DNA from 4 places in the Actinoallomurus sp. NPDC052308 genome. Region 2 is predicted to be linked to each of the others. Evidence: riboswitches for the same ligand, from Rfam matches in the RefSeq annotation. Region 2 holds a riboswitch; each other region holds the start of a gene.
The links. Region 2 has a riboswitch for cobalamin ahead of cobN (cobaltochelatase subunit CobN). Riboswitches for the same ligand answer to the same signal wherever they lie in the genome.
Positions count from the first base shown of each region.

Region 1: linked by a shared signal. The riboswitch ahead of AB0L00_RS37155 (putative cobaltochelatase) and the one ahead of cobN (cobaltochelatase subunit CobN) in region 2 are both predicted to bind cobalamin.
Region 3: linked by a shared signal. The riboswitch ahead of AB0L00_RS39710 (universal stress protein) and the one ahead of cobN (cobaltochelatase subunit CobN) in region 2 are both predicted to bind cobalamin.
Region 4: linked by a shared signal. The riboswitch ahead of AB0L00_RS39730 (ribonucleoside-diphosphate reductase subunit alpha) and the one ahead of cobN (cobaltochelatase subunit CobN) in region 2 are both predicted to bind cobalamin.

Region 1 is NZ_JBFAUM010000026.1:70,802-76,538, reverse strand. Features, by position in the region: gene AB0L00_RS37165 (DUF6504 family protein) at 1-169, shown strand, start outside; gene AB0L00_RS37160 (LLM class F420-dependent oxidoreductase) at 224-1,252, opposite strand; cobalamin riboswitch at 1,465-1,587, shown strand; gene AB0L00_RS37155 (putative cobaltochelatase) at 1,648-3,762, shown strand; gene AB0L00_RS37150 (hypothetical protein) at 3,759-3,890, shown strand; gene cobO (cob(I)yrinic acid a,c-diamide adenosyltransferase) at 3,892-4,494, shown strand; gene AB0L00_RS37140 (cobyrinate a,c-diamide synthase) at 4,529-5,737, shown strand, end outside.
Region 2 is NZ_JBFAUM010000044.1:33,998-39,734, forward strand. Features, by position in the region: gene AB0L00_RS43530 (VOC family protein) at 1-327, opposite strand, end outside; gene AB0L00_RS43535 (helix-turn-helix domain-containing protein) at 332-1,177, opposite strand; gene AB0L00_RS43540 (MarR family transcriptional regulator) at 1,378-1,836, opposite strand; gene AB0L00_RS43545 (MFS transporter) at 1,972-3,174, shown strand; cobalamin riboswitch at 3,338-3,460, shown strand; gene cobN (cobaltochelatase subunit CobN) at 3,523-5,737, shown strand, end outside.
Region 3 is NZ_JBFAUM010000032.1:25,106-30,842, forward strand. Features, by position in the region: gene AB0L00_RS39690 (carboxypeptidase-like regulatory domain-containing protein) at 1-824, opposite strand, end outside; gene AB0L00_RS39695 (serine/threonine-protein kinase) at 1,323-2,714, shown strand; gene AB0L00_RS39700 (hypothetical protein) at 2,806-3,363, opposite strand; gene AB0L00_RS39705 (pyridoxamine 5'-phosphate oxidase family protein) at 3,572-4,075, opposite strand; gene AB0L00_RS39710 (universal stress protein) at 4,179-4,631, opposite strand; cobalamin riboswitch at 4,864-5,034, opposite strand; gene AB0L00_RS39715 (histidine phosphatase family protein) at 5,089-5,673, opposite strand; cobalamin riboswitch at 5,684-5,737, shown strand, end outside.
Region 4 is NZ_JBFAUM010000032.1:30,878-36,614, forward strand. Features, by position in the region: cobalamin riboswitch at 1-63, shown strand, start outside; gene AB0L00_RS39720 (CbtB-domain containing protein) at 103-318, shown strand; gene AB0L00_RS39725 (CbtA family protein) at 353-1,210, shown strand; cobalamin riboswitch at 1,336-1,554, shown strand; gene AB0L00_RS39730 (ribonucleoside-diphosphate reductase subunit alpha) at 1,652-3,916, shown strand; gene AB0L00_RS39735 (ribonucleotide-diphosphate reductase subunit beta) at 3,955-4,911, shown strand; gene AB0L00_RS39740 (ABC transporter ATP-binding protein) at 4,931-5,737, opposite strand, start outside.

The DNA of each region.
Region 1 (5,737 bases), on a different contig from region 2:
CTGGGTCACCACCCGCGACTGGTGGCACGAACGCCATCCCGAGGCCCCGGAAGGCGGCGAGCGCGAGTTCTGGCGCGTCGAGGCGACCCCGGACCGGACGGTCGGGGTGTACGAACTGCGCCACGACCAGGCGACCGGCACGTGGATGCTGTCCCGCGCCTGGAGCTGACGGACCCGCGCGCCCGGCTCGACCCGGCGGGTCGCCGGGCGGGTGGGCGGTCGGTCAGGGCTGTACGAGGTCGCGGATCGCCTTGAGGGTCGGCTCGTCCTTGACGCCGGCGATGAGGAGCGTGGTCACGGGGGACTCCTGCCAGAGCCGGAGCCGCTCCCTGATGCGCCCGATCGGGCCGAGGAGGGAGATCGAGTCGGCCAGCTCGTCCGGCACCGCCGTGACCGCCTCGTCGCGCCGGCCCGCCAGGAACAGCTCCTGCACCCGCGCGGCCTCCTCGGCGTACCCGAGGCGTCCGATCAGGTCCAGGTGGAAGTTGCGGTCCCTGGCCCCCATGCCGCCGATGTAGAAGGCCAGCGGGATCTTGGCGAACTCCAGCGCGGCCGCCAGGTCGTCGGTGACGATCGTCGTCACGGTGGCGGCGATGTCGAAGCCTTCGCGGCGGCCGGCCAGTGAGGCGCCGAAGACCGTCTCGATCTGCGTGGGGTCGACGAAGAGGGGCAGCCAGCCGTCGGCGATCTCGGCGGCGAGGGCGATGTTCTTCGGGCCTTCCGCGCCGAGGTAGACCGGGATGTCCGGGCGCACCGGGTGGACGATCGACTTGAGCGGCTTGCCGAGGCCGGTCACCCGGCCCGGCGCGTACGCGGAGGCCGGCAGCGGCAGCGGGTAGTGCGGGCCGGCGGAGGTGACCGGCTCCGCGCGCCGCCACACCTCCCGCAGGATCCGGACGTACTCGCGGGTGCGCTCCAGCGGGCGGGCGAACGGCACGCCGTACCAGCCCTCCACCACCTGCGGGCCCGACGCGCCGATGCCGAGGGTGAGCCGGCCGCCGGACAGCGCGTCGAGGGTCAGGGCGTGCATGGCGGTGGCGGCGGGCGTGCGGGCGGACATCTGGGCCACCGCGGTGCCCAGCTTGATGCGCGAGGTCCGCGCGGCGTACCAGGTGAGCGTGGTGAAGGCGTCCGAGCCGTACGCCTCGGCGGTGTAGACGTACTCGTAGCCGAGCCGCTCGGCGGCGAGCACCGTCTCGGTCGCGTCCTCTGGATTCCGTTGCCAGTAGCCGACGTTGATGCCGAGCCTCATCCGCACGCCTCCCAGCCCGAAAATAGAACAGGTTCTATTCAAGCAGATCGCCGCTCTCCCGGCAGCGTCCGGCCGTCCCGCGATAACGTGCACCCGCCGTGCGCCCGGCCGCGGCGGCCCTGTCATCCCGTGCGCCGGATCACGGACGACGGCCGTACCTGCGGTGTCGCGCGTCAGGCCGGATATGTCATGCTGTCCTCCGGCGGTACGCGGAGGAACCCGGTGCGAATCCGGGGCTGTCGCGCAACTGTGACCGGGAAGTCCTTCCTCGGGTGTTGGCCACGGCGTGAGCCGGAAGGCCGAGGACGGGCGGTGATCCGGGAGCCAGGAGACTCCGGCCGCCGATTGCCAGGCCACCTACGGGCGCGTTAACCCGAGGAAAGGACGACCACCGGGTGAACACCTATCCGTTCTCCGCCGTCACCGGGATGGCGGACCTCAAGCTCGCCCTCCTGATCAACGCGGTCTCCCCGGCCGTCGGCGGAGTGCTGGTCCGGGGCGAGAAGGGCACCGCGAAGTCCACCATCGTGCGGGCGCTCGCCGCGCTGCTGCCGGAGGTCGCGGTGGTGACGGACTGCCGGTTCTCCTGTGACCCCGACGCGCCCGACCCGCGGTGCCCCGACGGGCCGCACGGCGACGGGGCGGGCGGGCAGGTGCGGCCCGCCCGGCTCGTGGAGCTGCCGATCGGCGCCGCCGAGGACCGCCTGACCGGCTCGCTCGACCTCGAACGCGCCCTCACCGAGGGCGTCCAGGCCTACCAGCCCGGCCTGCTGGCCGCCGCGCACCGCGGCGTGCTGTACGTCGACGAGGTCAACCTGCTGCACGACCACCTCGTCGACCTGCTCCTCGACGCGGCCGCGATGGGCCACTCCTACGTCGAGCGTGAGGGCGTCTCCGTCCGGCACGCCTCGCGGTTCCTGCTCGTCGGCACGATGAACCCCGAAGAGGGCGAGCTGCGGCCGCAGCTGCTCGACCGGTTCGGGCTGACGGTGGAGGTGGCCGCCACCCGCGACCCGGAGGAGCGGGCCGAGGTCGTGCGTCGCCGCCTGGCGTACGAGGCCGACCCGGCGGGGTTCGCGGCCGACTGGGCGCGCGCCGAGACCGAGCTGGCCTGGCGGATCGAACAGGCCCGCGCCCGGCTGCCCGACGTCGTCCTGCCCGACGGCGCGCTGCGGCAGATCACGGCGGTGTGCGCGGCGTTCGAGGTGGACGGGCTGCGGGCCGACATCGTGATGGCGCGCGCCGCGATGGCCCTCGCCGCCTGGCACGACCGTACGGTCGTCACCGCGGACGACGTGCGCGTCGCCGCCCGTCTCGCCCTCCCGCACCGGCGCCGCCGCGACCCCTTCGACGCGCCCGGCCTCGACGAGGACAAACTCGACGAGGTCCTGGAGAACACCGGCGGCTACGACTCCGCGGAGCCGCAGGATCCCGGGTTCGGCGAGGACACGGCGCCCGACCTCGTCCCCGAGCAGAGCACCGGGCCGGACCCGAAGTCGGCCCCGGAGACGGACGCGAAGCCGGACTCGGGAACGGACCCCGAAGACCCCGACCCCGACGACCCCGGACCGGACGGACCCGGCGGCGGACCGGACGGACCCGGCGACCCGGCCGGGCCGGGAGACGGGGCGCCGGTCGACATCGAGCAGGCCCTGTCCGGCGAGGAGTCCGGCGAGGGCTCCGGGAAGCGCGCCCGGGGGGACTCCCCGGAGCCGGCGCCCGCCGACGCGGTGTACCGGACGCGGGTCTTCACCGTCCCCGGCCTCGGCGAAGGCGCGCCCGGCCGCCGCTCGCGGGCCCGGACGCCGTACGGCCGGACGACCGGCGCGCGGCCGGGCACGCGTTCGGTCCACCTGACCGCGACCCTCCTCGCGGCGGCCCCGCACCAGCGCGCCCGCGGCCGCTCCGGTCCCGGGCTCGTCGTCCGCTCCGACGACCTGCGCGAGCGGGTCCGGGAGGGCCGGGAGGGCAACCTGGTGCTGTTCGTCGTGGACGCCAGCGGCTCGATGGCCGCCCGGCAGCGGATGCGCGCCGTCAAGGGCGCCGTGCTCAGCCTCCTCCTCGACGCCTACCAGCGTCGCGACAAGGTCGGTCTGATCACCTTCCGCGGCACGTCCGCCGAGCTGGCGCTGCCGCCGACCTCCTCCGTCGAGGCCGGGGCGCGCCGCCTCGAGACGCTGCCCACCGGCGGCCGTACTCCGCTGGCCGCCGGCCTGCTTCGCGCGGCCGACCTGCTGCGCGCCGAACGCCTGCGCGACCCCGCGCGCCGCCCCCTGCTCGTCCTGGTGACCGACGGGCGGGCCACGCACGGCTCGCCGGCCGACGCGCTGCGCGCCGCCGACCTGCTGCGCGGTGTCACCTCCGTCGTGGTCGACTGCGAGCGCGGCCCGGTGCGCCTCGGGCTCGCGGGCGGGATCGCCGCCCGGCTCGGCGCCGAGGCCGTGCGCCTGGAGGAGCTGGCCGCCGACGCCCTCACCGGCGTCGTCCACGACCACCGGGCCGCGGCGTGACCCGCCTCCCCGCCGTCGCCGTGACCGGCTTCGCCACCGTCGCCGTGACCGGTCTCCCCGGCGTCGCCGTGACCCGCCGCGCCACCGTCGCCGTGACCTCGCTCCGCCACTGTTCCGGGAAGGACTGACATGCCGCAGGGAAAACCGTCGCAGGTGCCCGACGACGGGCTCACCACTCGGCAGCGCCGCAACCGGCCCCTCGTCGTCGTCCACACGGGGCCGGGCAAGGGCAAGTCGACCGCGGCCTTCGGACTGGCCCTGCGCGGCTGGAACCAGGGCTGGCCGATCGGCGTGTTCCAGTTCGTCAAGTCCGCGAAGTGGCGCATCGGCGAGGAACGGGCGCTGCGGGTGCTCGGCGAGTCCGGCGAGGGCGGCCCGGTCGACTGGCACAAGATGGGTGAGGGCTGGTCGTGGATCCAGCGGCCCGGCACGGAGGAGGACCACGCCGCGGACGCCCGCGAGGGCTGGGAGCAGATCAAACGCGACCTCGCCGCCGAGACCTACACGCTGTACGTGCTGGACGAGTTCACCTATCCGATGAAGTGGGGCTGGGTGGACGTCGAGGACGTGATCGCGACGTTGCGGGACCGGCCGGGGTACCAGCACGTCGTCATCACCGGCCGCGACGCCGACCCGCGGCTGGTGGAGGTCGCCGACCTCGTCACCGAGATGGGCAAGGTAAAGCACCCCATGGACGCGGGCCAGAAGGGCCAGAAGGGCATCGAGTGGTGAGCCCATTCCCGACGACAGGGCCGGCCCGGTGAGGATGCCGAGACTCGTCGTCGCCGCCCCCGCCTCCGGGAGCGGGAAGACGACGGTGGCGACCGGGCTGATGGCCGCGCTGACCGCCGGCGGGCTGGCCGTCTCGCCGCACAAGGTCGGGCCGGACTACATCGACCCGGGCTACCACACGCTCGCGGCCGGGCGGCCGGGCCGCAACCTCGACCCCTGGCTGACCTCCGAGGACCTCGTCGCGCCGCTGTTCCTGCACGGCGCGCGCGGCGCGGACGTCGCCGTCGTCGAGGGCGTGATGGGGCTGTTCGACGGAGCCGAGGCCGCCGGGGGCGGGTTCGCCTCGACGGCGCACGTGGCCCGGCTGCTGGAGGCGCCCGTCGTCCTCGTCGTGGACGCCTCGTCGGCGGGCCGCTCGATCGCCGCGCTCGTCCACGGGTTCATCACCTACGACTCCACGGTGCGGATCGGCGGCGTGATCCTCAACCGGGTCGGCTCGGAGCGGCACGAGCGGATCTGCCGCGCGGCGATCGAGGAGACCGGGCTGCCGGTGTTCGGGGTGCTGCGGCGTGACGCGGACGTCGCCACCCCGTCGCGTCACCTCGGTCTCATCCCGGCCGCCGAGCGCCGTGCCGAGGCCGTACGCACCGTCGAGCGCCTGGGCGCGCTCGTCGAGGAGTCCTGCGACCTTCGCGGCCTGCTCGCGCTTGCCCACGGCGCCCCGCCGATCGACGCCCGCCCCTGGGACCCGGCCGCGCAGATCGACGCCCGCCTCCGGGACCCGGCCGCGCCGGCGGACCGCGCGGAGGGCGCCGCGCGGCTCGGGGAACCGGAGGGCGCCGACCGGCCCCTGGAACGGACCGAGGGCCCCGCGCGTCCGGTGGTGGCGGTGGCGGGCGGACCGGCGTTCACGTTCGGGTACGCCGAGAACGACGAACTGCTGAGCGCGGCCGGGGCGCAGGTCGTACCGTTCGACCCGCTGCGCGACGAGGCGCTCCCGGAGGGCACGCGCGGCGTCGTGATCGGCGGCGGCTTCCCCGAGATGTACGCGGCGGAGCTGGCGGCCAATGAGCCGTTGCGCCGGCAGGTCGCCGCGTTCGACGGCCCGATCTACGCCGAGTGCGCCGGCCTGCTCTACCTCGCCCGCACCCTCGAAGGGGCGCCGATGTGCGGGGTCCTCGACGCGGAGGCGCGCATGACCGGCCGGCTCACGCTCGGCTACCGGGAGGCGGTGGCGTTGCGC
Region 2 (5,737 bases):
GTCGCGGGAGCCGTAGTCCTGGTCGGTCAGGCCCTGGACGACGGTCGCGCCCGCCGCCACCGCCCGCTCGTACAGCGCGTCGGGCGCGTCGGTGACGACGTACACCGACCCCATGCCCGGGGGCAGACCGGCGATCGGGCTGTCGGCCCGGTCGGCGCCGCCCAGCATGACGCCGCCTCCTCCGGGGGCGCGCAGCTCGGCGTGGGCGACCCGGCCGTCGTCCTCGTAGACCGCGATCTCCTCGAACCCGAAGGCGTCGACGAGGAACCGGATGGCGGCGCGGGCGTCCTTGTAGCGGAGTGCGGGCCAGACTCGTGTTTCGCTCATGGCCTCATCGTTTCCCGCCGGTGCCGTCACCGTCTTGGACGAATGGGAGCTCCTCGCCGGCCAGCCACGCGGACGGGGGACAGCCGGCGAGCTCGTTCCACTCGCGGGCGAGATGCGCCTGGTCGTAATAGCCGCACGCCGCCGCCGCGGCCGCCAGTGACGGCCGGCCGGGCTCCTTGAGGAGCCGCTTGGACCGCTCGAACCGCATGACGCGGGCCGCCTCCTTCGGCCGCAGGCCGTACTCCGCCGCGAACCGCTCGCCCAGGTGCCGCCGGCTCCACCCGACCTCGCGCGCGAGGTCGCCGATCCGCACGGCGCCGTCCGTGTCGGCGAGCCGCCGCCAGGCGTACCCGACCTCGGGCGCCGGGGCCGGCAGCCGGCCGACGCCCCGCGACAGCACGTCGTCGACCGCGGCGAAGCGCGCCGGCCAGGTCGGAGCCTCGGCCAGCCGTTCGACGAGCTCCCGGGCGCGGGTGCCGATCAGGTCGTCGAGGGACAGGACCGCCGAGCCGAGCTCGGCCGCGGGCAGCCCGAACAGCGAACGGGCCCCCTCCGGCGTGAGGTCGAGCTGCACGCCCGCGAGGTCGCCGTCGTGCGAGATCCGCACCGGCCGGGTGTGCAGCCCCCCGGCGAGGGCGGTGAAGGCGGTCGGCGCCCGGCCGGACGGGCCGCTCGTACGGGTCGGGGCGCCCAGGCTGAGGACCACGGTCAGGTGGCGGGACGGCAGCCCCAGATGCGTGCCCGGCGGGAAGCCCTCGTATCGATACCCGACACACCGCGCCACCACCGCCGCCAGCCGCGCCGGCGGCCGAACCCGAACGCTCTGACCGACCCGCCCAGCCCCGTCCATGCGTCGAACCGTATCCCGCTCTCGCAGCACCGACCTGTCGGGTGCGCGTTCGCCGATCCGGTGCTGGTCGGCGAGGTCGTGGGTGCGGACTGGGACCCGGACTCCTGGTCCTGGCGGCGGTGACGTGGCTCGGCTGAGTGGGGTCCCCGGTGACCGAGGCGGAAGGTCGCGTTCCGCGGTAGCCGCGGAGCGCGGCGGCCTCAGCCGCTCGGGGTGAGGTCGGGGAGGGTCTCCAGGGCTCCGACCAGTGGGGCCAGTTCCGGGAGTGCGGCGGCGTCGGCGAGTGCCGCCTCCAAGGCCGCGTTGTGGGTCGGGGTGGCCTTGGCGAGGAGCTCCCCGCCCGCCTCGGTGACCTCCGTGTAGATGCCCCGCCGATCGTCCTCGCACAGGTAGCGGCGGAGCAGGCCGCGCTTCTCCAGGCGGGTGACGAGGCGGGTCGTGGCGCTCTGGCTCAGGACCAGGGCGTTCGCGAGCTGCTGCATCCGCATGTGCCAGTCCTCCTGGCGGGACAGCAGGTGGAGGGTGCAGTACTCGTTCACGCTCAGGTCGTGCTCGGCCTGCAGGGCCCGCTCGACCCTGTCCTCGATCCGGGCGTGCAGGGCGGCGAGGGTACGCCAGCCCTGGGCGCGAGCCTCGGCCGCGTCATCGGGCAGTGGCATGGGTCACCCCTCTTCTCGTTTGGCATCTCACCGATTGCGTGGTGAGATAGTCGGCGTCTGCAAGTATCAGGCGTGTGCAACTATTGTGTGTGCTGGTTATTGCTCACGCCGCCCAGTCTATCCGGAGGAGACTCCATGCCCATCGCGCTGCTCGCCCTGGCGATCGGCGGCTTCGGCATCGGCACCACCGAGTTCGTCATCAGTGGCCTGCTTCCCGACCTGTCCACCGACCTCCACGTCTCCATCCCCACCGCCGGGCTCCTGGTGTCGGGATACGCCTTCGGCGTCGTCGTCGGAGCCCCGCTGCTGACCGCGCTCGGATCGCGGATCTCCCGTAAGACCATGCTCGTGGCGCTGATGGCGCTGTTCACCGCGGGCAACCTCCTGTGCGCGCTCGCCCCCACGTACGGCGTGCTCATGGTCGCCCGCCTGGTGACCGCCTTCGCCCACGGCGCCTACTTCGGCATCGGCTCCGTCGTCGCCGCCGACCTCGTCCGCCCCGAGAAGCGGGCCGGCGCGATCGCGATGATGTTCACCGGCCTGACCGTGGCCAACGTTCTCGGCGTACCGGGCGGCACCGCGCTCGGCCAGGCCCTCGGCTGGCGGTCCACGTTCTGGGTCGTCACCGCGATCGGACTGGTCGCGCTCGCGGGCATCGCCACCCTGGTCCCGGGACAGCCACGGCCGTCCGCCGACACCGGCCTCCGCCGTGAGCTGTCGGTCTTCCGGCACGGCCAGGTCTGGCTCGCGCTGGCCATGACGGCCCTCGGCTGGGCCCCGGTCTTCACCGTCATCACCTACGTCGCGCCGATCGCGACCCGCGTCACCGGGTTCTCCTCGGGGGCGGTGCCGATCCTCATGGTGCTGTTCGGCCTCGGCATGGTGGCCGGCAACGCGCTCGGCGGCAGGCTCGCCGACCGCGCTCTCATGCCCAGCCTGTACGCGATCCTCGCCGCCGTGATCGCCGTGTCGGTCCTCCTGCTCCTCGTCGTCCACAGCAAGGTCGCGGTGGTCGTCGTGATGCTGCTGCTCGGCGTGGTCGGCAGCGCCACGATCGCGCCGCTGCAGACCCGCGTGCTGGACAAGGCGGCGGGCGCGCCGACGATGGCGTCCGCGGCCAACATCGCGGCGTTCAACCTCGGCAACACGGTCGGGCCGTTCCTCGGCGGCCTCGCCATCGACGCCGGTCTCGGCTACGCCTCGACGACCTGGATCGCCGCCCTCCTCGGCGTGGCGGGCCTCGCGGTGGCGCTCGTCTCCGGCGCCCTCGACCGCCGCGCCCCCGTGTCGCCCCGGCCGGCCGAGCCCGCGCTGCCGACCGGAGCCCGCAGCCTCTGAACACCGCCTTCGCCGGCATCGAGGGAGCCCGCCTCGCACCTTCGCGAGGCGGGCTCCGTCGTGCCCGCCCGAAGACGTGAGCGCGGAACGCGCCGGATCGTGGGGTCCCGGGGCGGTGCGCCGGTGAGGGCGCGCTCGTAGACTGGGCGCGCGACGGCGAGGGAAGGAACCCGGTGCGAGTCCGGGGCTGTCCCGCAACTGTGACCAGGTAGCGAGCCCGCACGTACGGCCACGGCGATGAGCTGGAAGGCCGCGGGGGAGCGGTGACCTGGAAGTCAGGAGACTTCCCGCCGTCGACGACCTTTCACCCGAGCCGGGGCGAGGACCCCCGAGGGAAGGAACCGACACGTGCGTGTCCTGCTGCTCTCCACCGCCGACACCGAACTCCTGTCCGCGCGTTCCGCGGACGCCGGGTATGTGACGGGCAATCCGTCCCGCCTGGGCGTCGCCGACCTGGACGCCCTGTGCGAGGGCGTCGACGTCGTCGTCGTCCGGCTGCTCGGCGGGCTGAAGACCTGGCGGGAGGGCGTCGAGGACCTGCGTCGCAGGGACGTGCCGCTCATCGCGCTCGGCGGCGAGGCCGCGCCCGACGCGGAGCTGATGGCGCTGTCGACGGTGCCCGCCGGAGTCGCCGCGGAGGCGCTGGCGTACCTGCGCGAGGGCGGCGTGGACAACCTGCGGGAGCTGGCCCGCTTCCTCTCCGACACGCTGCTGCTCACCGGTGAGGGGTTCGAGGCGCCACGGGAGATGCCCGCGTACGGCCTGCACCGTACGGGCGGCGCGCCGAAGGACGGCGGGCCGACCGTCGGCGTCGTCTTCTACCGGGCGCACGAACTCTCCGGCAACACCGCGTTCGTGGACACGCTGTGCGCGCGGATCGAGGAGCTGGGCGCGAACGCGCTGCCCGTCTTCTGCGGCTCGCTGCGCTCCGCCGACGAAGGGCTGCTGGAGCTGCTCGGACGGGCGGACTCGCTGGTCGTGACCGTGCTGGCCGCCGGGGGAGCGGTGGCGGCGGACGCGTCGGCCGGGGGCGACGAGGACGCCTGGGACGCCGGGGCGCTGGCCGCGCTGGACGTGCCCGTCGTCCAGGGCCTGTGCCTGACGACGTCCCGCGCGACCTGGGCGGCGTCGGACGCCGCGCTGTCCCCGATGGACGCCGCGATGCAGGTCGCGATCCCCGAGTTCGACGGCCGGGTGATCTCGGTGCCGTTCTCCTTCAAGGAGGACGGGCCGGACGGCATCCCGGTCTACGCCGCCGACCCGGAGCGCGCCGCGCGGGTCGCCGGCATCGCCGTCCGCCAGGCCCGGCTCCGGCACACGCCGGTCGCCGAGCGCCGGCTGGCGATCGTGCTGTCGTCGTACCCGACCAAGCACTCCCGGGTCGGCAACGCCGTCGGCCTGGACACCCCCGCCTCGGCGGTCCGCCTGCTCGGGGCGCTGCGCGCGGCGGGCTACGACGTCGGCGAGTACCCCGAGGACGGGGACGAGCTCATCCACTCACTGATCGCGGCGGGTGGGCACGACGTCGAGTGGCTGACCGAGGAGCAGCTCCGTGCCGCGCCCGCCCGGGTCACGCTGAAGGACTACGAGCGGTGGTTCACCGCGCTGCCGGAGCCGCTGCGCGAGCGGATGCGGGAGCACTGGGGCGAGCCGCCGGGAGAGCTGTACACCGACGGAGACGATGTCGTCCTCGCGTCGCTGCGGTTCGGGAACGTCGTGCTGATGATCCAGCCGCCGCGCGGGTTCGGGGAGAACCCGGTGGCGATCTACCACGACCCCGACCTGCCGCCCTCGCACCACTACCTGGCGGCCTACCGCTGGCTGGACGAGGTGTTCGGCGCGGACGCCGTGGTCCACCTCGGCAAGCACGGCACGCTCGAGTGGCTGCCCGGCAAGGGCCTCGGGCTCGCGGCCGAGTGCGCTCCGGACGCCGTCCTCGGCGACCTGCCGCTGGTCTATCCGTTCATCGTCAACGACCCCGGCGAGGGCACGCAGGCCAAGCGGCGCGGTCACGCCGTCATCGTCGACCATCTCGTGCCGCCGATGGCGCGCGCGGAGACGTACGGCGACCTGGCCAAGCTCGAGCAGCTCCTCGACGAGTACGCCACCGTGCAGGCGCTCGACCCGGCGAAGCTGCCGACCGTACGCGCCCAGATCTGGACGCTCGTGCAGGCCGCCCAACTGCACGATGACCTGCACGTCGCCGACGAGCCGGGCGAGGCCGACTTCGACGACTTCGTCCTGCACATCGACGGGTACCTCTGCGAGGTCAAGGACGTGCAGATCCGGGACGGCCTGCACATCCTCGGGCAGGCGCCGGAGGCGGAGCAGCGGGTGAACCTGGTGCTCGCGGTGCTGCGCGCCGCGCAGGTGTGGGCCGGGCGGGCCGGCGCGCTGCCCGGGCTGCGCGCGGCGATCGCGGCGGCGTACGGGCTGGACGAGCGGGAACTGCTCGCGGTGCCCGGCGCGCGGGTCGAGGCGACGGCGCTGACCGAGGTGGTGGACGGCCCCGCCCGTACCGCGTCGGACGTGGTCGACCTGCTGGAGGCGGCCGCGCGCCGGC
Region 3 (5,737 bases), on a different contig from region 2:
CCGGCGTCGGCCGAGTACTGGATGGCCAGCGGCTTGCCGGCGAACGAGCCGCTGGGGTAGTCGACGTTGACCGAGCCGCCCACGGTGACGTTGCCATAGACGTCGATACTCGCGCCGGACTTGAAGTGCACCGCCTGCTGAATGGCGATTGTCCCTGTGGTCGCCTGGCTGGGCTGGTACAGCGTGCCGTGCGCTCGTGCGGTGAAGGTGCCGGTGCACGGGAGCGGGAGGAGGGCCTGGAAGTGTCCGGCGGTGTCGGCGGCGACCGTCTGCGAGGGCGGCCAGCATCCGGCGGCCGTGCCATAGAGGGAGACGCTCACTCCGGCGGCGGGTTGCCAGCCGGTCGCCGACTCCCGCTCCACAGTTCCGGACAGACCGATCTTGGTGCCTTCGACGGCCGTCGTCCGGTCCGGAGACAGGCTGATCCGGGTCTCCGCCTTGGCCAGGTGGACCAGGAGCGTGCCGCTGTAGGCGGCGGCATAGTCGCTGGTCTCTGCCGTGTTGGCCCATACGTTGACGTCGTCGGTGTCCTCGCCGGCCGGGACGAAGGTGGCGGTGTAATGACCGGTCTGATCGGTGACGGCATCGGTGATGCTGCCCCATCCGGCGTTGGCCGACAGGTCGACGGCCAGTCCGGGCACCCCCACGGTGCCACCCGAGCCGTCGGGCACGGTGACTTGGCCGCTGATCTCGGCGGTCGGGTGATCCGGGTCGACGCTGGTCGGGTCCGCCGAAATGGTGAGGGTCGGCTGAACCTTCGTTCCGGCGATATCGGCATGGGCGGAGATAGTGGGAAACCCGAGCAGTAGCACGAGAATGCCCACACTACCAATGGATCGGCGCATATAACTTCCAGCCAGGGGGAGGGAGAAGACCGAATTGATCTTAGCGACTTTTCACATCGCCTTGGAGTTTTTTGTCAGTAAGGCTGCTGTCGCGGCATAAGCGCAGGTAGATCGGATAGGCTCCGTGGCCTCATCGTCGCGCGATGCGCAGCGGGATCCCCGATCGAAGTAGTCGGCGCGCGGTGCGGTCCGTACGCGGAGGCCGGATGAACCGCCCCTTGGTGTCGGTCGCGGGCCGGCCACCCGGCCCGGGCGGGAAGGACGGCCGGCGAGACCGGCTCGGCGGGCTCCTTCACGAATATGACCAGATCGCACAGAGCGGCCGACTTTTTCGGCCCCGACGAGTATCCCGGGACGCCTCCTTCGATAAGCCTGATTGCTCGGCTCTTGCGGCGGGCGGGGTTCCGTGACGTCCATGGGGCCGAGTTCCTTCCCGGAAGGGCCGCTTCCTGAAAGGATCTGGTCGGTTACGGGAACATGGATGTTCTTCTGGCAAAAGGGGCGTGGACGGTGGATGCTGACCACCTTCTGGGCGGCCGGTACCGGCTGGTCCGGGAGATAGGCGCTGGGGGATTTGGCCGGGTATGGCAGGCGCGCGACGAGGAGCTGCGCGTCGACGTCGCCGTCAAGGAGGTGTGGCTGCCGCCGGCCACGTCCGTCGCCGAGCACGGGGAGCGGCTGACGCGCGCCAAACGTGAGGCCCGCAACGCCGCGAGGCTGCGCGGCCACCCCAACATCGTCGCCGTGCACGACGTCCTTACCGTCGACGACGCGCCCTGGATCGTCATGGACCTGGTGCGCGGCCACTCACTGGAACAGCGCATCGCCGAGCGGGGACGGCTGCCCGTCAACGACACGGCGGGGATCACCGCCGCGTTGCTGAACGCCTTGGCCGCCGCCCACGACGCCGGGATCACCCACCGCGACGTCAAGCCCGCCAACGTCCTGCTCGCCGAGGACGGCCGTGTGCTGCTCACCGATTTCGGCATCGCCGAGCACCACGCCGACACCGGCCTCACCGCCTCTGGCACCATCGTGGGCTCCGTGGAGTACATCGCGCCCGAACGCCTCGACGGCAAGGACGCCGGCCCCGCCGGCGACCTGTTCTCCCTCGGTGCCACGCTCTACCACGCCGTGGAGGGCGCCTCCGCGTTCCGCCGCGACACTCCCACCGCCACCATCACCGCCGTCCTCCTGCGCGACCCCCCGCCCCCCGCCCACGCCGGGCCGCTCACCACACTCATCACGCGACTGCTGGACAAGGATCCCCACGCGCGCCCCGACATCGCCGAGACCCGCCGTCTCCTCGACACCCCCCACGCCGGCGAGGCCACCACCAGGCTCGCGACCAAGCGTCTCACCGCACCCGCCGCGACGAAGGCTCCGCCCACCAGGGCCGACCGTGACGTCGGTAAGTCCCCGGCCCGGCCGAGCCCGGCGCCGAAACAGGCGTCCCCGAGGAAAAATCCAGATGCGCTCCGCTACGCCGGGGGTGTCATCGCACTCATTATTCTCGGGATCATCTTCGTGCCTAAATTCATCCACCACAACGGTACGTCGGGGATGCCCGCCGGGTGTGCGGATGTCAGGACCGCCTGGGGCCGTCACAACGAGACGGTCAGAACCGGGACTGGTTCTAATCTCGCTCCGGGCTACCGGCAGTTGGGCGATGACATGGGTGCGGCGGCGCAGAAGGCTAACGACCCCAACGGCAGATCGGTGATCCAGGATCTCGCTGACGCCAGTCACGCGATCGCGGATGACGTGGAACGAGAACATGCCGGCGACAACGCGGATGCCAGTGATTACAACCGCGACATGTCGAAATGGGCCACTGCCAATAACCAACTCATAGGAATCTGTCAATGACCACCGAACTCGCCGTGGACGGCGGTGGTTCTCAGTCTTCAAAGAGAGGACAGCGCGGGGGGTGCGCCCGCGCTGTCGGTTCCGGTCACTGTCACCTCAGGACGGGGAAGCGGCGGACCAGCCGGGTCCTGCTCCACGGGCCGCCGAGGCCGAGGGTGTCGCCGGCGTGGGCCAGGGCGAGGCCGATGACGAGCAGCGCGTAGATGAGGTGGTCGTCCATGAAGACGTTGCTCGCCGGGGGCAGGACGACGCTCCACATCATCACCAGCATCAGCGTGCCCGCCGCGGCGGCGACACGCATGCCGATGCCGAGCATCAGCGCCGCGCCGAGGCCGGCGAGGCCCAGCATGAACAGCCAGTCGGCCCACGCCGCTCCGGCGATGCCGTGGTAGAAGCCCTTGAAGGGACCGGCCGCGGAGAACTTCAGGAAGCCCAGCGTCGGGTGCCCGCCGTGGATCCACGCCTGCTTGGCGGCGGTCTCGTGGCCGAGCCCGAAGAGCTTGTCGAGGAACGCCCACACGAACACGAAGCCAAGCGACAGCCGGGCGATGGCCCAGACGTACGGGGCGACCGGGGAGGTGGGGCGGGGCGCGTGGTCTGCCGGGCGGACAGGGTGGCGGGTGTCGGGCTTGCGGTCGGTGACGGCCATGGGGGCTCACTCCTTCGGCGTACCGGAGAACTTCCGGCTGCCTTCACTCAACGCCATGCGCCAGAGGCGGCCGCAGAGGCGAAAGCACACGTGCGGCGGGACCTTCGTCCTTCGCGGCGGAGGCGCCGCGAGGCCGGTTCTCGGCACGCCGAAGACCGGCCGGTCGGCAGTGGAGATGCCGACCGGCCGGTCGCGCGGACGTCTCAGGTCACCGGGCGTCGCCGGTCGGCGCGTCCCTGCTGATACGCCGGCCCGTGACGCGGCTGGGCCGGATCCGCAGGAACAGATCCCTCGGACCTCCCGCCCATGGTTCGACGCCCGCTTCGCGGACCGACGCGCGTTCCTCCTCGGACTCCACATGGTGCAAGGAACCCTGGATGAGGACGCTCCATCCTTCGCGCGCCGCAGGGTCGAGTTCGTCGATCTCGAACGCGACCTTGTACTCGGCGTTCGCGATCCCGGTGCGGAGGTCCTCATCGGTCGGGCTGTCCTGGGCGGTCCGGAACACGATCGTGTCCTCGTACAGCCCGTAGTTGACCGGAAGGATCGTGGGACCGTACCGGCCGTTGTAACCCAGCCGCCCGACACCGCCGGGCGAGATCAATCGCAGACACTCGGCCTCGTCGAGGGAGACCGGCGCCGGCGCGCCACTGACCGGACCCGACCCCGTGGTCCCGGCCTGAGCCGAGCCGCCGGCTACCTCACCAGTCATGCCATCACCCACATCGATAGTCCAGATGGTCCTGTCGGAATCGGCGAAGCCCACGAACCCGGAGGTTCCGGGACCCCGCCGGCGAACCCGCGCTCGGCGCCCGTCACGAGCGGTGTTCTCCGCGAATGACGACGACGGGGCACTTCGCGTGGTGCACGCAGTGCTGGCTCACCGAGCCGAGGAGCGCGCCCGTGAAACCCCCATGCCCCCGGTTGCCGACCACGATGAGGTCGGCGCCCTCGGCCGCGTCCAGCAGTACCCGGGCGGCGTTCCCCTCCATGACGCGTGCGTCGACGGGCACCTCGGGTCGCTGCCCGGCCTCCTGCTCGATCGTCGCCTCGAGTGTCTTGGCGGCGGCGGCCTTGATGTCGTCCGCTCCCACGACGGCCATGTCCCAGCCGAAGCTCGTCGGGACCTCCCAGCCGATCACCGCATCCACCGCCGCGCCGGTCAGTCGCGCCTGCCGCAGAGCCCAGCGCAGGGCCGCCCGCGACGGCTCCGATCCGTCAACGCCGACCACGATCCGATCCTGGTTCTCACCGTGTTCGTTCGCCACCGGGCGTCTCCTTCCACTCGTCAAAGTCTCAGCAGGTCTCCCTGCTCACAAAGTCCGATCACGCGGAGACATGCGAGTGGTGGTGCGCCCGTATGGTCCCAGCGTCCTCATGGTCCCCATCCGACCCCATCCGTTTTCCGGACGATAGGGGCGAAGGTCCCAGGTCACCGCTTCCAGCGCGGCGGCCGCCCCGGCCTGCTGGGGCGGACATCACGGAGGTCCGCCCCAGCGGCTTCAGAAGGAACCGCCGGGCAGGGTGTCCCGTACGGCGGGAGTCGCGGCGGTGAGGTCCTCCAGCGACGGCTTCATGACGGCGGTCGTTCCCGCTCACCGCTGCGGGGCAGTCCCGGTCTCACACCGGGTTCCCTCTTACGACGCGTCTGCCTGGCGGGCAGGGCGAACCAGCTGCCCTCGGAAATCTAGGCGTCGTGCCCCGGCGGGACAACGCGGTCCGTGCTCAGCCCGCGGGCGGCGGGGCGAGGGGGTGGCCGGTCTCGCGTAGCTGCCACCGTCCGCCGTGGTGGGTCAGCCAGGTCTGGGACAGGGGGGTCACGTCGAGGCGCCAGAAGCATTCGGGCGGGGCGCCCAGCGCGTGCAGGACGGCGGCGCGGATGTTCGCGGGGTGGGTGACGGCCACGAGTCTGCCGGCGTCGGCGGGGAGCTCGGCCAGCCAGTTCGCCACCCGGGCGATCAGTTCGGACAGCGACTCGCCGCCGTGCGGGGCCACGTGGGGATCGGTCAGCCAGGTGTACAGGTCGGTGGGGTGGTCCGCCTCCACCTCGGTGAGGGTTCTGCCCCGCCAGGCGCCCGCGTCCAGATCGGCCAGGGCCGGAGCGGTGACGGCCTCGAGGCCGAGCGCGGCGGCGGTCTGCCGGCAGCGTTCCTCGGGCCCGTGGTAGGCCGCCGCGACGCGGCGCAACGTTCCCGAGGCGGCCGTGGCCGCCTCGGCTCCGTGGGTGTCGAGGGGTTCGTCGTCGGGGAAACGGGCCTCGCGGGTGGCGGGGGTGGCCGCGTGCGCGATGAGCGCGAGCCGAACGGTCATGGAGTAGGCGACCTCCTGCGACGTTGACGGTGCCGATTTTCGGCCGTACGATCCGGGCGAACGC
Region 4 (5,737 bases), on a different contig from region 2:
TCGCGCCACTGTGATCCGGCTCTGAGCCGGAGAGTCAGACCCTCCGCCATCGAAGCGCTCCACCCGTGACAGGGACGCTGGATCCCTTTAGGAGGCTGTGACATGACGACCTCGACGCTGCCCACTTCGTCTGCGACGCCCGTGGTGGTGTCGGGCACCCGCGCCGCACTGTGGCTGTTCGGCACCGTGCTGCTCTGCCTGGCCGCCTACTACTTCATCGGCGTCGACCAGGGCGCGACCTCGGTCTTCGGCAACAACATGGCCATCCACGAGTTCGTCCACGACGCCCGTCACTTCCTCGGCTTCCCCTGCCACTGATCTCGTTCGCGACACCACACCTGAGGAGTACGCCGTGGAACGGCGATTCATCCTGCGTGGGCTGCTCGTGGGCGCGGTCGGCGGGATCCTGGCGTTCGTCTTCGCACGGATCTTCGCCGAACCGCAGATTCAGGCGGCCATCGACTATGAGAGTGGCCGGGACGCGGCCCAGGCCATGCTCGACAAGGCGGCGGGCATCGCGCCCGAGGCCGCCGAGTCGGACATCTTCAGCCGCACCGTCCAGGCCAACGTCGGCATCGGCGTCGGCGTCATCGTGTTCGGCGCCGCGATGGGCGGCCTGTACGCGGTCGCCTACATCCTGGCCTGCGGCCGCACCGGCAACCTACGGCCACGAACGCTGGCGATGCTGGTCGCCCTCGGCGGGTTCCTGGGGTTCTACCTGATCCCCTTCGCCAAGTACCCGGCCAACCCGCCCGCGATCGGCCATGAGGACACCATCCGCGACCGAGGCGGCCTGTACCTGCTGATGGTCGGGTTCTCCATCGCCTTCCTGATCCTGGCGGTCTGGCTGGGGCAGCGCCTCAAGTCCCGGTTCGGGAACTGGAACGCGACTCTGCTGGCCGGGCTGGCCTGCGTCGCGGCACTCGGCGTCGTGATGTTCGCGCTGCCCTCGCTCGGGCACCTGTCGGCCAACGTCCACGAGTACGGCCGGCACGCGACGGAGACACCGCTGCCGCTGCGCAACGGGCAGGGGCGGATCGTCTATCCGGGGTTCCCGGCTGACGTGCTGTTCTCCTTCCGCCTGTACTCGGTGGCCGCACAGGCGATCATGTGGGCCGCGATCGGCCTGTGCTTCGCCCCGATGGCCGAACGGCTCCTCGCCAGTACGGCCGAGGGGACCCGAACCGCGCAGGCGTCGGCCACGGCGTAGCCACAGGTTCCCTGAAGGCCCTCGGCGGATCACCGCCGGGGGCTGTTCGGCGTGCCCGCGTTCTCCTTCTTTTCCTCCACAGCTCCCAATATCTAGGGGTGGTACGCAGCATCAACCACTACATGTATGGTTCTCGTGTTGCTGGTTCACCTGCGCCTCCTGTGGCGGGTGTTAAAGGGAACCCGGTGAGAGTCCGGGACTGCCCCGCAGCGGTGAGCGGGAACGACCGCCGTCAACGGCACTGGGCTCGATCGGGCCTGGGAAGCGACGGTCAGTAGGACACGCCCGATGGACGGGTGTGCTGCCCGCGAGTCCGAAGACCTGCCAGTGACCCGTGCGCGAGAGCGCGCGGTCGTCCAGGCCTCGCGGGAGGGCCGGCGGCGGAGTCTGTCGTCCGTGCGCCTCCTTTCCGCGAGCGTGAAGCCCGCCAGGAGAGAGCACGTGACACAACAGCTCATCGCGTCCCCCACGGCCATCGCCGCTCCCGAGCCCACGCTCGCGGCCGAGATCGAGCGTGTCTGCGCCGGGTTGCCGGGCGCCGATCCGCTGCTCATCGCCGGAGCAGGTGATCTGGCAGAGGCCGTACGGCGGGCCGCCGCGCTGGTCGTCACCGACCCGGTCTACTCGAGGGTGGCGGCCCGGCTGCTGGCCCGGTCGATCGCGAAGGAGACCGGGCCGGTGACGTTCGCCGAGTCCGTCGCGGCCGCCTATGAGCAGGGGCTGCTCAACGAGCGGATCGCGGAGTTCGTCGCCCGTAACGCGGCGGCGCTGGAGGCGCTGGTCGACCACGCCGCCGACGACCGGTTCACCTACTTCGGGCTGCGCACCGTCTACGACCGCTACCTGTTGCGGCATCCGACGACGCGGCGGGTGCTGGAGCGGCCGCAGCATCTGTTCCTGCGGGTGGCCTGCGGGTTGGCCGAGAGCGTGGCCGAGGCGGCGGAGCTCCACGGGCTGATGTCGCGGCTGGCGTACCTGCCGAGCTCGCCGACGCTGTTCAACTCCGGCGCCGCCCGCCCACAGCTGTCCTCGTGCTTTCTGCTGGACTCCCCGCAAGACGAGCTGGACGCGATCTACGAGCGGTACGGCCAGGTGGCGCGCCTGAGCAAGTACGCCGGCGGCATCGGCATCTCCTGGAGTCGGGTGCGGAGCCGGGGTTCGCTGATCCGGGGCATCAATGGGCACTCCAACGGGATCGTGCCGTGGCTGCGGACGCTCGACGCGAGCGTCGCGGCGGTCAATCGGGGCGGCCGGCGCAGGGGGGCCGCGTGTGTCTACCTCGAGTCCTGGCACGCCGACGTGGAGGAGTTCCTCGAACTACGGGACAACACAGGGGAGGACGCGCGCCGTACGCACAACCTCAACCTGGCCAACTGGGTGCCGGATGAGTTCATGCGCCGGGTCGAGGCGGATGAGACCTGGGCGCTGTTCGACCCCGCGCAGGTGCCGGAACTGGTGGACCTGTGGGGCGAGGAGTTCGACCGGGCGTACCGCGCGGCCGAGGCCGAGGGCCGGTACGTCCGGCAGATCCCGGCGCGGCAACTGTACGGGGCGATGATGCGCACTCTCGCCCAGACCGGCAACGGCTGGATGACGTTCAAGGACGCCGCCAACCGCACCTGCAACCAGACCGCCGAGCCCGGCAACGTCGTCCACCTGTCCAACCTGTGCACCGAGATCCTCGAGGTCACCGACGACGCCGAGACCGCGGTGTGCAACCTCGGTTCGATCAACCTCGCCGCCCACGTGACCGACGACGGGGTCGACTGGGCGGGGCTGCGGGCGACCGCGCGTACGGCCGTGCGGTTCCTGGACCGTACGATCGACCGCGGCTTCTACCCGACGCCGGAGGCGGCCCGGGCGAACCGGCGGTGGCGGCCCATCGGGCTCGGCGTGATGGGCCTGGCGGACGTGTTCTTCCGGCTGCGGCTCCCCTTCGACTCGCCCGAGGCGCTCGCGCTGTCCACCCGCGTCGCCGAGGAGATCGCGCTCGCGGCGTACGGGGAGTCGGCGGCGCTCGCCGAGACCTACGGCCCGCACCCCTCCTACGACCAGACCCGCGCCGCCCGCGGCGTCCTGCACCCGGACCACTGGCCGGACGCCGAGCGGGTGCACGCCGACGAGTGGGAGGCGCTGCGGGCCCGGATCGGCGCGGCCGGGCTGCGCAACTCGCTGCTGGTGGCGATCGCGCCGACCGCGACCATCGCCTCCATCGCCGGCTGCTACGAGTGCATCGAGCCGCAGGTGTCCAACGTCTTCAAGCGCGAGACCCTGTCGGGGGAGTTCCTGCAGATCAACACCTACCTGGTGGCGGACCTCAAGGCGCGCGGGCTGTGGACGCCGCGGGTCCGTGACGCGATCAAGCGCGCCGACGGATCGGTGCAGGAGATCGAGGAGCTTCCCGAAGAGCTGCGGCGGCTGTACCGCACCGCCTGGGAGCTCCCGCAGAAGGCGCTGATCGACCTGGCCGCGGCGCGGACGCCCTACATCGACCAGTCCCAGTCGCTGAACCTGTTCATGGCCACTCCCACGATCGGGAAGCTGTCGTCGATGTACGCCTACGCCTGGCGGTCGGGTCTCAAGACCACCTACTACCTGCGATCCCGGCCGGCCACCCGGATCGCGCAGACGACCGTCGCCCCCGTCCAGGAGGAAGCGCTCATCTGCTCCCTGGAGAACCCCGAGACCTGCGAGGCATGCCAATGAGTTTGCTCGACCCTGGTTTGGATCTGACCTTGCGGCCGATGCGCTACCCGGCCTTCTACGACCGGTTCCGTGCCGCGATCCGCAACACCTGGACCGTCGAAGAGGTCGACCTGCACTCCGACCTCGCCGACCTGTCCCGGCTCACCTCCCAGGAACTGCACCTGGTCAACCGGCTGGTCGCGTTCTTCGCCACCGGCGACACGATCGTGGCCAACAACCTGGTGCTCAACCTCTACACGCACCTGAACGCGCCCGAGGCCCGCCTGTACCTGTCACGGCAACTGTTCGAAGAGGCCGTGCACGTGCAGTTCTATCTGACCCTGCTCGACACCTACCTCCCCGACCACGACGAGCGGGCCAAGGCGTTCGCCGCCGTGGAGAACATCCCGTCGATCCGCGACAAGGCGGAGTTCTGCTTCCGCTGGATCGACTCCCTCGGCGCGATGGACCGGCTGCGCGGCCGGGAGGACCGGCGGGCGTTCCTGCTCAACCTCATCTGCTTCGCCGCGTGCATCGAGGGGCTGTTCTTCTACGGTGCCTTCGCCTACGTCTACTGGCTGCGCTCCCGTGGCCTGCTCAACGGCCTCGCCTCGGGGACGAACTGGGTGTTCCGCGACGAGTCGCTGCACATGGACTTCGCCTTCAGCGTCGTGGACACCGTACGCGCCGAGGAGCCCGACCTGTTCGACGAGGAGCTGACCCGGCAGGTCACGATGATGCTGGAGGAGGCCGTCGCCGCCGAGCTGGCCTTCGCCCACGACCTGTGCGGCGACGGCCTGTCCGGCATGACCGCCACCGACATGCGCGCCTACCTGGAGAACGTCGCCGACCAGCGCCTCGCCCGCCTCGGCATGCCGAGGCGGTACGGCACCGCCAACCCGTTCCCGTTCATGGAGCTGCAGGACGTGCAGGAGCTGTCCAACTTCTTCGAGCGCCGGGTGTCGGCCTACCAGGTCGCCGTCGAAGGGACGGTCAGTCTCGACGAGGCGTTCTGACCCTCGGCGCGTGCCGCGGCTACCGGGCGCGGTCGTCCTCCGCCTCGGGCCGCCAGGCCATGCCGGGCACGACGAGCGGGCCGCCGGTGACCGGGTCCGGGACGACGACGGACGTCAGGCCGAAGACCTCCCGGACCAGGTCCGCGGTGACCACGTCACGTGGCGGGCCCTGGGCGATGACGCGGCCGGCCTTCATGGCGACGATGTGATCGGCGTAGCGGGCGGCCTGATTGAGGTCGTGGAGGACGGCGACGACGGTGCGGCCGCGCTCATGGTTGAGCTGCCGGATGAGGTCCAGGACCTCCACCTGATGGGCGATGTCCAGATACGTCGTGGGCTCGTCGAGGAGCAGCAGGTCGGTGTCCTGGGCCAGGGCCATCGCGATCCACGCCCGCTGGCGCTGGCCGCCCGACAGCTCCTCCACCGGCCGCTCGGCGAGGTCGGCGGTCGCGGTGCGTTCCAGCGCCTCCGCGGTGGCCCGCTCGTCGTCCTCCGACCACTGCTGCCACCACTTCTGGTGCGGCTGCCGGCCCCGTGCCACCAGGTCGGCGACGGTGATCCCGTCCGGGGGCGTGGGTGACTGGGGCAGGACGCCCACGGTCCGCGCGATCTGTTTGCGGGAGACGCGGGCGAGCTCGGCGCCGTCCAGCAGCACCGTCCCGCGGCGCGGCTTGAGGAGCCGGCCGAGGGCCCGCAGCAGGGTGGACTTGCCGCAGGCGTTGGGGCCGACGATGACGGTGACCTGCCCGTCGGGGATCTCCAGGTCCAGTCCGTCCACGACGATCCGGTCCTCGTACGCGAGGGTCAGGTCCTGCGCCATGAGGCG